4 regions of the Pantoea sp. sgz302252 genome follow, and region 1 is predicted to be linked to each of the others. Evidence: predicted binding sites of a transcription regulator. Region 1 holds the regulator's gene; each other region holds the start of a gene.
What was found. The regulator PurR, encoded in region 1, represses purine synthesis genes. The targets are predictions, from matches to a motif close to CANGCAAACGTTTGCNTG.

Region 1 (4,213 bases):
ATTGCCCCGTTTGCCATCGCCATCATGCAGAAAGGAATGAGCAGAGCAGTCAACGAGGTGTCAGCGGCAAGGCCAACGGCGAAGGTAGCAGCCACACTTATCGCAAAAGCGATGAGCAGCCACGGCAGCATTTGCTGACCCTGCCATTTCTGCAACGCGGCGCGACAACCGTAACCGCCAATCAGGAAAGCGATGGTCTGCGGCACATAGCTCAGACCAATCACTGTCGGGCCGTAGCCCATCGCATTCAGAATGAACGGGGAACCGGTCAGCCAGGCAAAAAAGCTCGCTGAGCAGGCCGCGTAGATAAGCACGTTGCCACGATAATCACGAGAACGCAGCAAGGTCATGAACGTCAACGCTTGTTCTTCTTTGTGCGCTTTCTTTACTGGTTTTTTCAGGCGCAGTGCAGGCAGCATCAACATCAACGTGATACCAAACAGCGTGGCGAAAATGGCCTGCCATTCAAAATGGTGCAGGATCCAGCTGCCCAGCAGTGGCGCCAGGGCAGGGGAAAGCCCAACCAGCGGCATAATGGTGGCGAAGATGCGGTTAGTACGCTGCGCAGGATAGTAGTCCGTCACCATCGCTTGCCAGGTCACCGCTGCGGCGCACACCCCCACCGCCTGGATGAAGCGCAGCACAAGCAGCCACGTGGCATCACGAACCCAAAGCATGCCAATACAGCCCACGGCGAAAATCGCGAGGCCAATCAGCAGAATGGGTTTGCGCCCGTAACGATCGGACAGCGGCCCCCACAATAATTGTGCGAAAGCGAACCCGGCGAGGAACAGGCTCAGGCTTGCGCTGACGGCTGCAGCCGGTGTTTGTAAATCATTCTGAATCGCGGCGAAGGCGGGCAGGTACATGTCGGTTGCCAGAAAACCCAGCACGCTTAAGCCTGCCAGCCAGCACAAAAAACCAATTCCTGGTTGCATAGTCATTCTCTTTCTCGTTGCAGGTGGTGATGGCAGCAGAGTGTAGGGAGTGCAACTTCGCTTGTGAAACGCTAATATTTGTCGGGTGGATTCAAAAATTTTGCAGGCAGATTATGTGGTCCGAATACTCTCTTGAAGTGGTGGATGCCGTAGCACGCAATGGTAGCTTCAGCGCGGCAGCGCAGGAACTGCATCGCGTGCCTTCTTCGGTCAGTTATACCGTGCGTCAGCTGGAAGAATGGCTGGCGGTGCCGCTGTTTGAACGCCGTCATCGCGACGTGGAATTAACGCCAGCCGGGGTCTGGTTTCTGAAAGAAGGGCGCTCTGTTATCAAAAAAATGCAGATCACTCGCCAGCAGTGCCAGCAAATTGCTAACGGCTGGCGCGGTAATCTGGCGATTGCTGTCGATAATATTGTCAGGCCAGAGCGAACCCGACAGCTGATTGTCGATTTTTATCGCCACTTTCAGGATGTGGAGCTTTGTGTCTTTCAGGAAGTGTTCAACGGCGTGTGGGATGCGCTCTCCGATGGCCGCGTGGAGCTGGCAATTGGCGCAACGCAGGCGATCCCTGTCGGCGGACGTTATGCGTTCCGCGACATGGGAATGCTCAACTGGAATTGTGTTGTGTCCAGCCGTCACCCTTTGGCGCAGATGAAGGGGCCGCTAAGCGACGATGTGTTGCGCAACTGGCCTTCGTTGGTGCGCGAAGACACCTCTCGTTCATTGCCAAAACGCATTACCTGGCTGCTGGATAACCAAAAGCGCATTGTGGTGCCAGACTGGGAATCTTCAGCAACGTGTCTTTCTGCAGGCTTATGCGTTGGGATGGTGCCAGGGCATTTTGCTCGCCCATGGATCGACAGTGGGGAGTGGGTGGCTCTAGAACTGGAGAACCCGTTTCCGGATGCGGCTTGCTGCCTGACCTGGCAACAGAATGATATGTCACCGGCGTTAACCTGGCTGCTGGACTATCTGGGGGACAGTGAAACGTTAAATAAGGAATGGTTGCAGGAGCCGGCATAACCGGCTCCTGAGTCCGATCACAAATCGCTAACGAGTAAAGCGTTGTTATCCAAAAAAACAAGGAAAATCAATTTATTGATTTTCGGCTGCTCACCACGAAGAAGGAGAAACCACGCTTTTTCCTTCTTTGTCAGCAACTTGAGGAGCCGGCATAACCGGCTCCTGACTCTTAACGGCGGTAATCGCGGAATGGACCGTCGGCGACAGAGCGGCGCTCGATCAAACGAGGATGCACCTCAATTGACTGCGACTCTTCGCGCTTGTTAACGATGCGGTCCAGCAGCATGTCAAACGCCGCTTCACCCAGTGAATCTTTAGGCTGGTGAATGGTGGTCAGCGCAGGGGTAAAGAAGCGCGCGTTGCGCACGTTATCGTAGCCAATCACGGAAATGTCCTGCGGAACGCGCAAGCCCATTTCATCGGCGGCGCACAGTGCGCCCATCGCCATGATATCGCCGCCGCAGAAGACGGCAGTAGGGCGTGGCTGTTGCGCAAGGATTTGCTGCATGGCGCGGTAGCCGGATTCAGGCTCGAAATCACCCTGCACAATCCAGTTTTCCGGGATCTTAACCTGCGCTTCTTCCATGGCTTTCATAAAGCCTGCCAGACGACCCGCGCCGGTATTGCGCTCCATAGGGCCTGGGATCACGCCAATATCACGGTGGCCGCGTTCAATCAGATAACGACCAGCCAGATAGCCGCCCTGGAAAGCGTTATCGTTAACGGAGTCAGTGAAGTCCGCTTTTGATTCGCCCCAGTCCATCACCACCATCGGAATATGGCGATATTCTTCAAGCATATCGAGCACGGATTGCGGGTATTCAGAGCACATCACCAGCAGGCCATCGACGCGTTTTTGCGCCATCATCGACAGATAGGCACGCTGTTTTTCCAGGTTGTTCCAGGCATTCCCCAGAATCAGGGTATAGCCCTTTTCGAAGCAGTTTTTCTCAACGGCTTCGATAATTTCCGCAAAATAGGCGGCTTCGCTGCTGGTTGCCAGCAGACCAATGGTTTTGGTGTGGTTCACTTTCAGGCTGCGAGCCACGGCGCTTGGGGAGTAATGCAGCTCTTTAATGGCCGCCCATACCGCGTTGCGGGTCTCTTCCGCAACGAAACGCGTCTTGTTAATTACATGTGATACAGTTGTAGTGGAAACGTTTGCGCGCTTCGCTACATCTTTAATTGTTGCCATTCGCTCTCACTCCAGACCCTTTCCTTACGCCTGATTATCGACACGAAAACGTTTGCCTTTACACACCCTGAGTGCAATTCATTTCAATTGCGGTACGCCGGGAAACAACACAGGACGACGGGAGGGGGTCAATGGCTGCTACGCTTTTAAATTAGCGTGGAATTTTGTCTGATTCTGAGGCAAAGGGAAAGAGAAAAATCGTTATGGGCCGAAAACCTGGAAGATTTTTACGCTTAACTGTGCAAAAATGAGCAAGCTCACTTTTGTTGTGGGGATTAAAAGGAGAAAAATTGATGAGTACCGACCTGAAGCTCTCGTTGATGACGACCGTTTTTGCCCTGGGTGTGATCATCATTGGCGCACTGACCGCAGTCCTGCACTGATTTACGCGGAGGAGGCCCGCGCCTCCTCCGTGACGCCCTTCCTTAGATTGTTATCAATTTCGCAAAAATCTTTTGCCATTTCGTTCACTTTTGTTTTTTTGTGATTGATGTCATGCTTTTGACTTCTGCTGTCGCGCCATCACTTCAGGATGGCTTACCGGAGTCACAACATGAAAATCAACTTTCCCCTGCTGGCACTGGCAATCGGGGCTTTTGGTATTGGCACCACGGAATTCTCTCCGATGGGGCTGCTGCCCGTTATCGCTAAAGGGGTCGATGTCTCCATTCCTGTCGCGGGGATGCTGATCAGCGCGTATGCCATCGGCGTGATGATTGGTGCGCCGCTGATGACGTTGCTGCTGTCACATCGTGCTCGCCGTAATGCACTTATCTTCCTGATGGCGATTTTTACCCTCGGCAATGTGCTCTCGGCCATCGCACCGGATTACACCATGCTGTTGCTTTCTCGCATCATTACCAGCCTTAATCATGGCGCTTTCTTTGGCCTTGGGTCGGTGGTGGCCGCAAGCGTAGTGCCGAAACATAAACAGGCCAGCGCCGTCGCGACCATGTTTATGGGCCTGACGATTGCCAATATCGGCGGCGTTCCTGCTGCCACCTGGCTGGGTGAAACCATCGGCTGGCGTATGTCATTCCTTGCAACGGCGGGGC
Region 2 (4,213 bases), on a different contig from region 1:
GGAATGGGCGGTAATGCCTTGTTCTTCATTAATGATGATGCGGCGTTTCAGTTCAGCAAAACGCACCTTGTAGAACTCATCGAGGTTATTCGAATAGATGCCCAAAAAACGCATGCGTTCTATCAACGGGTTGCTTTTATCCGCCGCTTCCTGGAGAACTCGCTCGTTAAAAGATAACCAACTGAGTTCTTTTTCGATATAAAGCTTATCCTGACCCATTACGACTTACACTCCGGTTGATTGACGCGGACAGCCTTCACATTATGGCGAGCTTTGACCTGATATGTCCAATTGTGCCAGCAAAGTATGACAGTTAATTTTTTCTGGGGGATATTAAGGCGTTGAGGCGTTCAAATGCCTGGCGGCGCTGCGCTTGCACAGGCCTACGGTTTGGTAGGTCGGGTAAGCGTAGCGCCACCCGACAATCGGATCATTCTTCGGAAGCGTAACCCTGCTCAGGTAACTGAACGCCATCCAGCCAGGCGGAATTGCCTTTCATTTCCAGACGCCCATCCACAAACCAGCTCACCACTAAAGGGTAAATGGCGTGTTCCTGGTGCTGAACGCGATCGGTGATTTCCTCTTCCGAATCGCCTTCAAACACCGGGACTTTGGCCTGCAAAATCACCGGCCCGCCGTCCAGTTCATCGGTGACGAAATGCACGGAAGTGCCATGCTCTTCGTCGCCGTTTTCCAGCACCTGGCGATGTGTATTAAGGCCCGGATATTTTGGCAGCAGGGAAGGGTGGATATTCAGCAAACGCCCCTGATAATGCGCCACGAACTCAGGGCTCAGGATGCGCATATAGCCCGCCAGCACCACGACATCCGGCGCGTAAGCGTCGATCTCTTGCATCAGCTCACGATCAAACGCTTCGCGGCTCGGGAACTGGCTGGCGGCCAGCGCGTGTGCCGGGATCTCAGCTTCACGCGCGCGTTCAAGGCCGAACGCATCGGCCTTATTGCTGAACACTGCCCGCAGGGTGCCGTTGATTTTCTTCTGCTTGCAGGCATCGATAATCGCCTGCAAATTGCTTCCGTTGCCAGAAATCAGCACCACAATATTTTTCATTACTTGATGACCACACGCTGTTCAGAATCGGATGCTTTGATATAGCCGATTTTCCACGCGTTTTCACCTTTCTCCGTCATCAGCGCCACGGCTTTGTCTGCTTCAGACGCTGGCAGGGCAATGACCATGCCCACGCCGCAGTTAAAGGTGCGGTACATTTCATGCTGGCTGACGTTGCCGGCTTTTTGCAGCCAGTTGAACACGGACGGCCACTGCCAGGAGGCTTCGTCGATAACGGCCTGAGTGTTGTCCGGCAGCACGCGCGGGATGTTTTCCCAGAAGCCGCCGCCGGTCAGGTGTGCAATCGCGTGAACGTCAACGTTGGCGATCAGATCGAGAATGTTTTTCACATAAATGCGAGTCGGCGCCAGCAGATGGTCGGCCAGTGACTTGCCGTCCAGCTCTTCGGTTTCCGGGTTGCAGCCGCTCACTTCAATGATTTTGCGTACCAGCGAGTAGCCGTTGGAGTGCGGACCACTGGAGCCCAGCGCAATCAGCACATCGCCGTCTGCCACTTTGCTGCCGTCAATGATTTCGGACTTCTCAACCACGCCCACGCAGAAACCTGCCACGTCATAATCTTCGCCGTGATACATCCCTGGCATTTCAGCCGTTTCGCCACCGACCAGTGCGCAGCCCGATTGCAGGCAACCTTCGGCGATCCCGGTGATCACGCTGGAAGCCGTGTCAACGTCCAGCTTGCCCGTGGCGTAGTAATCGAGGAAAAACAGAGGCTCAGCGCCCTGAACCACCAGATCGTTGACACACATCGCCACCAGGTCGATGCCGATGGTGTCGTGACGTTTCAGATCCATCGCCAGACGCAGTTTGGTGCCAACGCCATCGGTACCGGAAACCAGCACCGGCTCACGATATTTTTGCGGCAGCGCGCACAGTGCGCCGAAGCCACCCAGGCCACCCATCACTTCCGGGCGGCGGGTTTTCTTCACCACACCTTTGATTCGGTCAACCAGAGCATTACCTGCGTCGATATCAACACCGGCATCTTTATAGCTGAGAGAGGTTTTGTCGGTCACTGCAAAGTCTCCACGCGATGGCGTTAGCAAATAAAATCGGCGCCATTCTAACAGCCTAAGCAAACGTTTGCGAGCCTGGGCGGTGGATATCTTTTATTGGCGAGTTTTTGCCCGTTTCAGCCGCTTCGACAGGCAAATTTGACCCTGTTCACGAAAATGAAACCGGGTACAGTTTAATGCTTGCAGGTTACTGCCAGAGCACACAATATCCCACTGAAACCGGTTTCTGAAATGGCCCTCAGGAGGAGTGGAACAAATGCACATTGCCGCATTTGATATAGGTGGAACGGCGTTAAAAATGGGGATAGTCACCCAGCAAGGCGAGATCCTCGCCAAGGGAAAAGCGACGATCACCGACAGCGACGGCGATCAAATTCTGCAACACATCATGAGCTGGATAACGTCCCACCCAGAATGCGAAGGCGTTGCCATCAGCGCGCCCGGCTATGTGAATCCTCATACCGGCTTTATCGAAATGGGCGGGGCCATTCGAAAGTTCGATAATTTTGCTATCAAAGCCTGGCTTGAAGAACGTACTCCTCTTCCGGTAGCCATTGAAAACGGCGCCAACTGCGTGCTGCTGGCAGAGCGCTGGCGCGACAAAGCCTCAGAGATGAGCGACCAGGGTTTTTGGCACAGCTGAAACAGCATCTCACGTGGTTTGGTATTGAAGACGACATCGATACCGTCAGCCATGGCAACGACGCCGGTTTACTCGGCGCGGTTTACCATTTTAATCAGCAGTCTGAACGTTAAAGAGGGAGTTGTTATGTCCGGATTTAAACACGATTTTCTGTGGGGCGGAGCCGTTGCGGCGCATCAATTAGAAGGCGGCTGGAAAGAGGGCGGTAAAGGTCCAAGCGTGGCCGATGTGATGACCGCTGGCGCGCACGGCGTTCCGCGTGAAATTACCGACGGCGTGCTGCCAGGGAAAAACTACCCGAACCACAAAGCGATTGATTTCTATCATCGCTATAAAGATGACATCAAGCTGTTCGCCGAAATGGGCTTCAAATGCTTCCGTACCTCTATCGCGTGGACGCGCCTGTTCCCGAAAGGCGACGAGCTGGAGCCGAATGAAGCGGGTCTGACATTCTACGATGACTTGTTCGATGAGTGCCTGAAATACGGTATCGAACCGGTTATCACGCTGTCTCACTTTGAGATGCCGTATTACCTGGTGAAGGAATACGGCGGCTGGCGTAACCGTAAAACTATCGACTTCTTTGTGCGCTTCGCGAAAGTGGCGTTTGAGCGCTATCAACACAAAGTGAAGTACTGGATGACCTTCAACGAAATCAACAACCAGGCAAACTATCACGAAGATTTCGCGCCGTTCACCAACTCTGGCATTAAATATGAGCCGGGCGAAGATCGTGAACCGATTATGTATCAGGCGGCGCATTACGAGCTGGTCGCCAGCGCCCTGGCGGTGAAAATCGCCCGCGAGATTAACCCATCGCTGCAAGTCGGTTGCATGATTGCCATGTGCCCAATTTACCCGCTGACCTGTGCGCCTGACGACATGATGATGGCGATGAACGCCATGCATAAGCGTTACTGGTTCACCGATGTGCACGTCCGCGGCAAATACCCGCAGCATCTGCTGAACTACTTCCAGCGTCGTGGCTTCCAGCTTGATATCACCGAAGAAGACAAAGCGGCACTGAAGCAAGGCTGCGTGGATTACATCGGTTTCAGCTATTACATGTCGTTTGCCACCAAAGCGACCGAAGATAACCCGCAACTGGATTACGACGAAACCAAAGCGCTGGTCTCGAACCCGTACGTGAAGAAATCCGACTGGGGCTGGCAGATTGACCCGGTTGGGCTGCGCTATTCCCTGAACTGGTTCTGGGATCATTACCAGCTACCGCTGTTTATTGTGGAGAACGGGTTTGGTGCCATCGATGTGCGCGAAGCCGACGGCAGCGTCAACGACCAGTACCGTATCGACTATCTCTCTGCACACATCGCAGAAATGAAAAAAGCCGTCGTGGAGGATGGTGTCGATCTGATGGGGTACACCCCATGGGGCTGTATCGATCTGGTCTCTGCCGGAACCGGTGAGATGAAAAAACGCTACGGCTTTATCTATGTTGAT
Region 3 (4,213 bases), on a different contig from region 1:
GCCATACACCAGCAAAGGATTTTTGCCCTGGCGGAAATGCTGGCGGTGATAGACCAGCGAGACAGGCACCTCGACACCATCACGCGCTTTGATCCACAAATGCTCGCTGCGATAGAGGCTTGCGTCAAAACCCTTCACTTCCTGCTGCTTGAGCACTTTACGCTCGCCGGTATCCATATTCAGCTCAAACAACGTGTCTGGCGTTGTCATCGATGAATAACCGTAACGCAGGCGTGAAGTATCTGATTCAGGGTTGTAGGCCACCCAGGTGACATAAGCCGGATCGTCAAAGGCGATGCCCGTGACTTCGCGGGTTTTACGGTTAATTTGCCTCAGGCTGGTCAGCCCACGCTGGCGCTCTTCCACCACCAGCCAGTCCGTAAACAGGGTAAAGCCTTCAAGCATCACATCATCACGCGCCGGGATCAGCGTTTCCCAGCGGCTTTCGTCGCGAACAGAGGTGCGATAGAGGCCAAAGTTTTTCCCGTCACGGTTAGAGCGAAGATAAAAATTGTGCTGGAAATGGTCGACGCTGTACTCATGATCTTTGCGACGAGGCAGGAAACAGATCGGCTGTGCATCCGGCATTTCGGCATCCAGCAGCAGCACTTCGCTGGTGGTGGCACTTGAAAGGTAAATGATCACATAGTGCTTCGAGCTGGTTTTATGCAGGCTGACGTAAAACATGTCGTCCTGTTCTTCATACACCCTTTCGTCTGCGCTGACCGGCATCCCAACGGTATGCCGCCATACCTGATAGGGCAACAGCGTGGTCGGGTGTTTACGCACGTAATAAATCGTTTGTGAATCGTTACCCCACACAAATTCGGGCTCGATGTTCTCCAGCGTTTCCGGGTACCAGTTCTCGGTTTCCAGGTTGCGGATGCGCAGGCCATACTGGCGGCGCGAAAGATAGTCTTCCGTTAAAGCCATCAGGGTATTGTCTGGCGAAATGCCCAGCCCGCCGAGGGTATAAAACTCACTGTGCGCCGCACGCTGATTGCTGTCGAGCAACAGCTCCCATTCATCCCATTCTTCTTTCTGAACAGACTGACGCTGATAGAGCGCATACTCGCAGCCCGGTTCATAAATCTGCCGGTAGCGATACCCGTTCTTCGTATAAGGTGCAGAAACCTCGCGCTGTGGAATACGATCAACAATCTCCTTCAGCACCTTATCTTGCAGGCTACGCTGTGAAGCCATCACTTCACGCCCGTAGGCATTTTCCTGCTTCAGATAGTCGAGTACCGCTGGCTGCGAACGATCATCGTCGCGCAGCCAGAAGTAATTGTCGGTTCGTGTGTCGCCATGCAAGGTCATGACGTGGGGAATGCGTTTGGCTTTTGGTGGCATGTCGTTGTTCTTCTGCGTAATACATTTACCCTAAGGGTGGCAAATGTGCAGAACGATGCAAGCGAAACCTGCCAATGTGACGTTAAACGGCTTGTTTTTGTGCCTTCAAATCGGCTTCGATACCGTCCCGAACGTCCTGAGGGATTTTCAGTGCATCGCCCAGCGCGTTGAGATAACTGCGTTCCATAAAGTGATCAATATCGATGGCAGCACAGCTGAGGAAATAAAGCTCCAGCGCTTCCTCTTCATTGCGGACATCACGGGCCAGAAGTTGAGGATCTAATGGCTGAGCAATGGCTTTCTCCACCAATTGACGCCCCTGTGATTCCACACCCGCTTCCTGCAACTGCTGCTCGATGGCGGCACGTTCTTTGTCGTCAATATGCCCATCACTCTTGGCAGCAAACACCAGGGCGTAAATCAGACGCTCCGTTCGCACATCCACAGGGCTAGTTTGTTGCCCGAACTGCGGTTCACCCTGATGCGCCGTTCTCACTTTATCTTTGTATTTATTCCACAACACGGTACCAGCCACCGCCCCGCCGCCAACCAATAACGCGCCCGTGCCGTATTTGGCTAACAGTTTGCGGGAAGATTTGCTGGACACCAGCAAGCCGGCAAGGCCGCCGAGTGCGCCAGGCACCAGCAGTTTGCTAAGCCCCTGCTCGCCAGAAGGCTGAGCAGAGGAAGAAGATTGACCGAGTAAAGACTGGAGTTGATTGAGCCAGTTAGCCATGATTTCCTCGCGGCGCAGTGATGAATGCTTTCAGACTAAGCGAGACGATGTAAGGTTTCGTCTGGGCTGACTAAAGATACGCAAAGTCCCCGGCCTCATCGTCTGCTATTCTGCGGGAAGACAGACGCAAACGTTTTCGTATATACTGACGGCCACTTTTTTACTGTGGAATTTCGTTATGACTGTACTAGGCACCGCGCTGCGTCCGGCGGCAACTCGCGTAATGTTATTAGGCTCTGGCGAGCTGGGAAAAGAAGTGGCCATTGAGTGTCAGCGTCTGGGCATTGAAGTGATTGCCGTTGACCGTTACGCCGATGCACCAGCGATGCACGTCGCGCACCGCAGCCACGTCATTAATATGCTCGATGGACAGGCGCTTAACGCACTGGTTGATCAAGAAAAGCCCGATTTCATCGTGCCGGAAATTGAAGCGATCGCCACCGATATGCTGATTGAACTGGAACAAGCCGGGCAGCAGGTGGTTCCCTGCGCTCGTGCGACGAAGCTCACCATGAACCGCGAAGGCATTCGCCGCCTCGCCGCAGAAGAGCTGAAGCTGCCTACGTCCAGCTACCGTTTTGCGGACAGCGAAACAGCATTCCGTGATGCCGTGGCAGAGATTGGCCTGCCTTGCATCATCAAGCCGGTGATGAGTTCATCGGGTAAAGGCCAAAGCTTTATCCGCACGGAAGATCAGCTTAGCGCCGCCTGGCAATATGCCCAGCAAGGTGGGCGTGCGGGTGCCGGTCGAGTGATTGTAGAAGGTGTGGTTAAGTTTGATTTCGAAATTACCCTGCTGACCGTCAGTGCCGCAGATGGTGTGCATTTTTGTGCCCCTGTCGGCCATCGCCAGGAAGATGGCGATTACCGCGAATCCTGGCAGCCACAGCAGATGAGCGCGCTGGCACTGGAGCGTGCGGAGGCAATCGCCCGTGAAGTGGTGCTGGCGTTAGGCGGTTACGGCTTGTTTGGCGTCGAGCTGTTCGTCTGCGGCGACGAGGTTATCTTCAGCGAAGTCTCACCACGCCCGCATGACACCGGAATGGTGACGCTGATTTCACAGGATCTGTCTGAGTTCGCACTGCACGTTCGCGCGTTCCTGGGTTTACCGATAGGCGCGATTCGTCAGTACGGCCCGTCGGCCTCGGCGGTGATCCTGCCTGAAATGACCAGCAATAATGTCAGCTTCGGCAATCTTGAAGCCGCTGTTGGAGCGGATGTGCAGTTGCGCCTGTTTGGCAAACCGGATATCGACGGTACGCGTCGTTTGGGCGTGGCGTTAGCCGTGGCAGAGGATGTGGAAACGGCGGTTGAAAGGGCGAAAACAGCGGCAGGAAAAGTCAGGGTAAAAGGCTAAAAAAATGCCCGGTGGCGCTTACGCTTACCGGGCATTAAATTGGGTGCGGTCTGATGCCCTCACCCCGTCCCTCTCCCACGGGAGAGGGTGCACACACTAAAAAACCTTCTTAGAAAGAAGGTTTTTGCAGTTTATTTCGCGCCTTCAACCGCTTCGCGAGCAATTTTGGTGATGCGGTCGTAATCGCCAGATTCCAGCGCGTCGGCTGGTACCAGCCAGGAACCGCCGATGCACAGCACGCTTTTCAGCGCCAGGTAGTCACGGTAGTTCGCAGGTGAGATGCCGCCAGTTGGGCAGAAACGGATGTGCGCGAACGGACCGGCAATCGCCTGCAGTGCTTTAGTGCCGCCGTTAGCTTCCGCCGGGAAGAATTTGAACTCTTTCAGGCCGTAATCCATGCCCAGCATCAGTTCAGACACAGTGCTGATCCCTGGGATCAGTGGGATAGTGCCTTCGGTAGCGGCTTTCAGCAGGGGCTCAGTCAGGCCCGGGCTGATGGCAAACTGCGCACCAGCTTCGGTCACTTCTTTCAACTGCTGAACGTTAGTCACGGTACCTGCACCGACGATAGCGTCCGGCACTTCTTTCGCAATGGCGCGGATAGCGTCCATTGCACATGCAGTACGCAGCGTCACTTCCAGTACGCGCACGCCACCGGCAACCAGCGCTTTCGCCATTGGCACCGCGTGTTCCAGTTTGTTAACCACGATAACCGGGACGACCGGGCCGTTGGTCAGGATTGCTTCTGCTGTTGTTTTCCAGTTTTT
Region 4 (4,213 bases), on a different contig from region 1:
CAAGCAGCACCAGACCCAGCCAGACGATCACCCCCGTCCACAGGCTGATCAGCGTTTTCAGCGCCAGATAATGCGAAACGCCCTTCAGTGCGCGGTGCAAACCCGCGATATGAATCTGCGGATTCACCAGCGCGAACCGCAGTTTGTAAGGCACATGACGCACCTCAAATAGCATAAACACCACGGTCATCACCAGCAGGACAATGCTCGCCATCGCCCCGGAAAGCCCGGTCATCATGGTGGTGGCGAAGGTCATCATTTTGTCGGAATCAATACGCTGCAACATGCGCTCTGGCGACATGTGCATAGGCAGAAATGGCAGCGAATCCTGCAGGGCGAGCAGCTTGTGGGTCAGCTCTTTGTTGTACTTCGGCAGCATGGCAATAAATTCATTGCTTGACGCCGCCAGCACGCCAAACAGGGCGGTGAGTACGCACAGCATCACGAACACCACAATGCTAATCGCAACCGGGCGCGACACGCCGCGGCGAATAAACCAGGTGACTAAAGGATTGAGAACAATGGCGAAAAACAGTGCCAGTAAGAGCTGAACAATAATGTCGGCGGCGGCGTGGATCCCGGCGAGGATGATCACCAGTGAGGCAAGTTTTAACAAAATATGCAGGCCCGCTTTATCAGCGGCAGATGTATTCATGGTGCTTTCCTTATCAGCTATCGGCATTAAGTGTAGTGCGTTGCTGCGGGGTAACTATCCGAAAGCGAAGCCGAAGGAAGCCCGATGAACCTTTTTTGGCTGTAAATTGCCCGGCGGCGCTACGCTTGCCAGGCCTACAAAAGCGACAATCCGTAGGCCGGCGTAAGGCGAAGCCGCCACCCGGCATGAGCGCTGATGTCACATGTGTTCACGCTTATTTGCGATGAAACAAAAAAAAAGCCCCCGGTCGCGAAACCGGGGGCCTTGTCGTCAGCAGACTGTGTTAGTTGATGACGATGGTATTGATGATGTTTTCCGCTGCGGTCTGCGCTTTCTGCTGATCGTCAGCAGGCAGGGTGATTTGCAGGGTCAGCAGTTTGTTGTCCACTTTACCCAGCACAACGGAGGAGTAAGCGGTCTGGCCTTTGGCTGAAATAATGCTGTCGAGCTGCTGCAGGGTGTGGCCTTTCAGCTCGATGGATTTGTTGGTCACAACTTGCAGCTGTGGATCGCGACCGCGCTGTTGTTCTTGCAGACGCTGAGCCAGGACACCCAAATCTTCATTGGTGTTGTCGCCGACAATCACAATCACCGCTTTCTGGCCGGTGGCGTCAGAGTAGACGTGCATGTTGTTGGCCTGAGTGCCCAGTTTGCCGCTCTGGTCGGTCATATCGGCTGGCAGGGAGAAACTGAGTTTGCCATCCAGCAGACTCACTGGCTGAGCCGCTGCATTGCTCTCAGCGGATGCGCCCTGTGCAGGGGCTTTGCTGTCGCTGTTATCACAGGCGGCAAGACCCATCACCAGCAGGCCAATACCGACATATTTCACCAAATTGCGCATTGACATCTTCCTTTCGATAAACGGCCATTAATGGCACATCCGGCTATCTTATCACAACCTGTGTAATGAACTCTTAACCGTGCTGAAAAGCCCGGATTTCAGACTTATCTGCCAGCTTTTTCAACAGCATATTGAGCAGCACGCCGTACATCGGCAGGAAGAAGACGATGCTGATAAGCACCTTAAAGCTGTAATCGACCAGCGCGATTTCTTTCCAGTGCGTCGCCATAAAGGGGTCGGTGCTGCGCCAGAAAGCGATGAAGAAGAAAGCGACGGTATCGCTGATGTTGCCGAACAGCGTGGAAGCTGTGGGTGCCAGCCACCAGTGGCGGCTTTGGCGCAGGCGGTTGAACACGCCAACGTCGAGGATTTGCCCCAGCGCATAGGCCATAAAACTTGCTGCCGCGATACGCGCCACGAACAGGTTAAAGCTGCCCAATGCGGCAAAACCTTGCCATTCACCCATGTAAAACAGGGAAGAGACGACATACGAAATCAGCAGGGCAGGCACCATGACCGCGAAAATAATCTTGCGGGCAAGCGGCGCGCCAAAGATACGCACAGTGAGATCGGTAGCGAGGAAGATAAAGGGAAAACTGAATGCGCCCCAGGTGGTGTGAAAACCAAAAATGGAGACCGGCAGTTGAACCAGATAGTTACTGGAGGTGATCACCAGCAAATGAAAAAGCGAAAGCCAGAACAACGCTTTTACGCGCTGAGTTTGAGTAAACGACGTCATATTGTGACCTTTTTAGTGGTTGGGGTGAGGGAACCCAAATTGCCCTAGATAATTCGAGTCGCAGGAAGGCGGCAAGGGAGCTCATCCCAGGAGCTTACTTAAGTAAGTGACTGGGGTGAGGGAGTGCAGCCAACGCACCTGCGGCTTGAAGTATGACGGGCATAAAAACCGCCGCATGATACTGCGTTTGATGCGCTTTGCAATGTCTAATTTTCACGCAACCGTTAACCTGCCTTGCGTCACAAAACGGTGGCGGTAAACTAGGGCGGTTTTTTTGACTAACTGAGTACACCATGAGCGAGCTTTTTTCTGCGGCGGACCACACTTTGGATGCACAGGGCCTGCGTTGCCCTGAGCCGGTAATGATGGTGCGTAAAACCGTACGCACCATGCCTGTTGGCGAAACCCTTCTGATTATCGCCGACGATCCGGCCACCACCCGCGATATTCCGGGTTTTTGTCGTTTCATGGAGCACGAGCTGATTGCTCAGCAAACCGACAGCCTGCCTTATCAGTATTTGATTCGTAAAAACCACTGAGTACGTGAGGGCAGATTCTGTGATCTGCCCTGAACTATCGTTATCAAATCGTTAAACTGTCGTTTCATTATTGTTTCTTTTGTGACCCCTCTCACCGTCCCATTGTTCTCTCCAGGCTACTTTTTAAACGCAAAAATAAAACAGCGTTTTACTAATTCCTCTGGAGACGACCGATGAAAATGACCGTAAAGCCATTTGTGGCCGCCTTATGCCTGTCCAGCGCCACGCTCTGCTTCTCTTCCCTGGTTTGCGCGCAAACCATCCGTGCCGCTGATGTTCACCCGGAAGGGTATCCGAACGTGGTCGCAGTGCAGCATATGGGCGAAAAGCTCAAGCAGCAAACCCATGGCGACCTGGAAATCAAAGTCTTTCCGGGCGGCGTGCTGGGTGATGAAAAACAAATGATTGAGCAGGCGCAAATGGGGGCGATCGACATGATCCGTGTGTCGATGGCTCCGGTGGCGGCGATCCTGCCTGACGTAGAGGCTTTCACATTGCCGTATGTGTTCCGCGATGAAGATCATATGCATAAGGTGATCGACGGTGATATTGGCAAACAGATTGGTGACAAGCTCACCAACAACCCGAAATCAAAGCTGGTGTTTCTCGGCTGGATGGACTCCGGCACGCGTAACCTCATCACCAAACAGCCGGTGGTGAAACCGGAAGATCTGAAGGGGATGAAAATCCGCGTACAGGGCAGCCCGGTGGCCATCGATACCCTCAAAGACATGGGCGCAAACGCCGTGGCGATGGGCGTAAGTGAAGTTTACAGCGGCATGCAAACCGGGGTCATTGACGGCGCGGAGAACAATCCACCGACCTTTATCGCGCATAACTATATGCCGGTGGCGAAAAACTACACCCTCAGCGGCCACTTCATCACCCCGGAAATGCTGCTCTATTCCAAAGTGAAATGGGACAAGCTGAACGCAGACCAACAGCAAAAAATCCTGACCCTGGCTCGTGAAGCACAAATGGAACAGCGTGAACTGTGGAATGCCTACAACCAGCAAGCGCTGGAGAAAATGAAAGCAGGTGGCGTGCAGTTCCATACCATCGATAAAGCTTATTTTGTGCAGGCGACAGAACCGGTGCGCAAAGCCTATGGCGAGAAGCACCAGGATCTGATGAAAGCCATCGCCGACGTTCAGTAATTCCTGCCTGACGGAGGACATATGTCTGAGCAATTTTGTCGACTGATGGACAAGGTGTACATGCTGGCGATGTGGGTAGCAGGTGCGGCGCTGTTGATGATGACGGTGGTTATCCCGATTGGGATTTTCTCTCGCTATGTGCTGAACCGAGGGGAATCCTGGCCTGAGCCGGTGGCGATTATCTGCATGGTGACGTTTACGTTTATCGGTGCGGCGGTGGGGTACCGGGCGGGGGCGCACATTGCGGTGAACATGCTGACCGATCGTTTACCTGCCGCGTTG

Region 2: the regulator PurR is predicted to act here: its motif matches at 2,166-2,183, upstream of purM (phosphoribosylformylglycinamidine cyclo-ligase).
Region 3: the regulator PurR is predicted to act here: its motif matches at 2,213-2,230, upstream of purT (formate-dependent phosphoribosylglycinamide formyltransferase).
Region 4: the regulator PurR is predicted to act here: its motif matches at 2,450-2,467, upstream of tusA (sulfurtransferase TusA).

The regions. Positions count from the first base shown of each region.
Region 1 covers NZ_JBLFJW010000004.1:72,140-76,352, reverse strand. Annotated here, with positions in the region: gene punC (purine nucleoside transporter PunC) at 1-938, opposite strand, end outside; gene punR (DNA-binding transcriptional activator PunR) at 1,052-1,963, shown strand; gene purR (HTH-type transcriptional repressor PurR) at 2,133-3,158, opposite strand; gene ACLW56_RS04485 (YnhF family membrane protein) at 3,452-3,541, shown strand; gene ACLW56_RS04480 (MFS transporter) at 3,712-4,213, shown strand, end outside.
Region 2 covers NZ_JBLFJW010000006.1:99,787-103,999, reverse strand. Annotated here, with positions in the region: gene ppk1 (polyphosphate kinase 1) at 1-219, opposite strand, end outside; gene purN (phosphoribosylglycinamide formyltransferase) at 431-1,072, opposite strand; gene purM (phosphoribosylformylglycinamidine cyclo-ligase) at 1,072-2,109, opposite strand; partial or broken gene ACLW56_RS06650 (ROK family protein) at 2,366-2,865, shown strand; gene ACLW56_RS06645 (6-phospho-beta-glucosidase) at 2,879-4,213, shown strand, end outside.
Region 3 covers NZ_JBLFJW010000010.1:116,638-120,850, forward strand. Annotated here, with positions in the region: gene ptrB (oligopeptidase B) at 1-1,353, opposite strand, end outside; gene ACLW56_RS10180 (tellurite resistance TerB family protein) at 1,436-2,089, opposite strand; gene purT (formate-dependent phosphoribosylglycinamide formyltransferase) at 2,268-3,446, shown strand; gene ACLW56_RS10190 (bifunctional 4-hydroxy-2-oxoglutarate aldolase/2-dehydro-3-deoxy-phosphogluconate aldolase) at 3,578-4,213, opposite strand, start outside.
Region 4 covers NZ_JBLFJW010000014.1:92,915-97,127, forward strand. Annotated here, with positions in the region: gene ACLW56_RS12730 (AI-2E family transporter) at 1-655, opposite strand, end outside; gene ACLW56_RS12735 (DcrB family lipoprotein) at 939-1,496, opposite strand; gene ACLW56_RS12740 (7-cyano-7-deazaguanine/7-aminomethyl-7-deazaguanine transporter) at 1,570-2,235, opposite strand; gene tusA (sulfurtransferase TusA) at 2,529-2,774, shown strand; gene ACLW56_RS12750 (TRAP transporter substrate-binding protein) at 2,948-3,931, shown strand; gene ACLW56_RS12755 (TRAP transporter small permease) at 3,953-4,213, shown strand, end outside.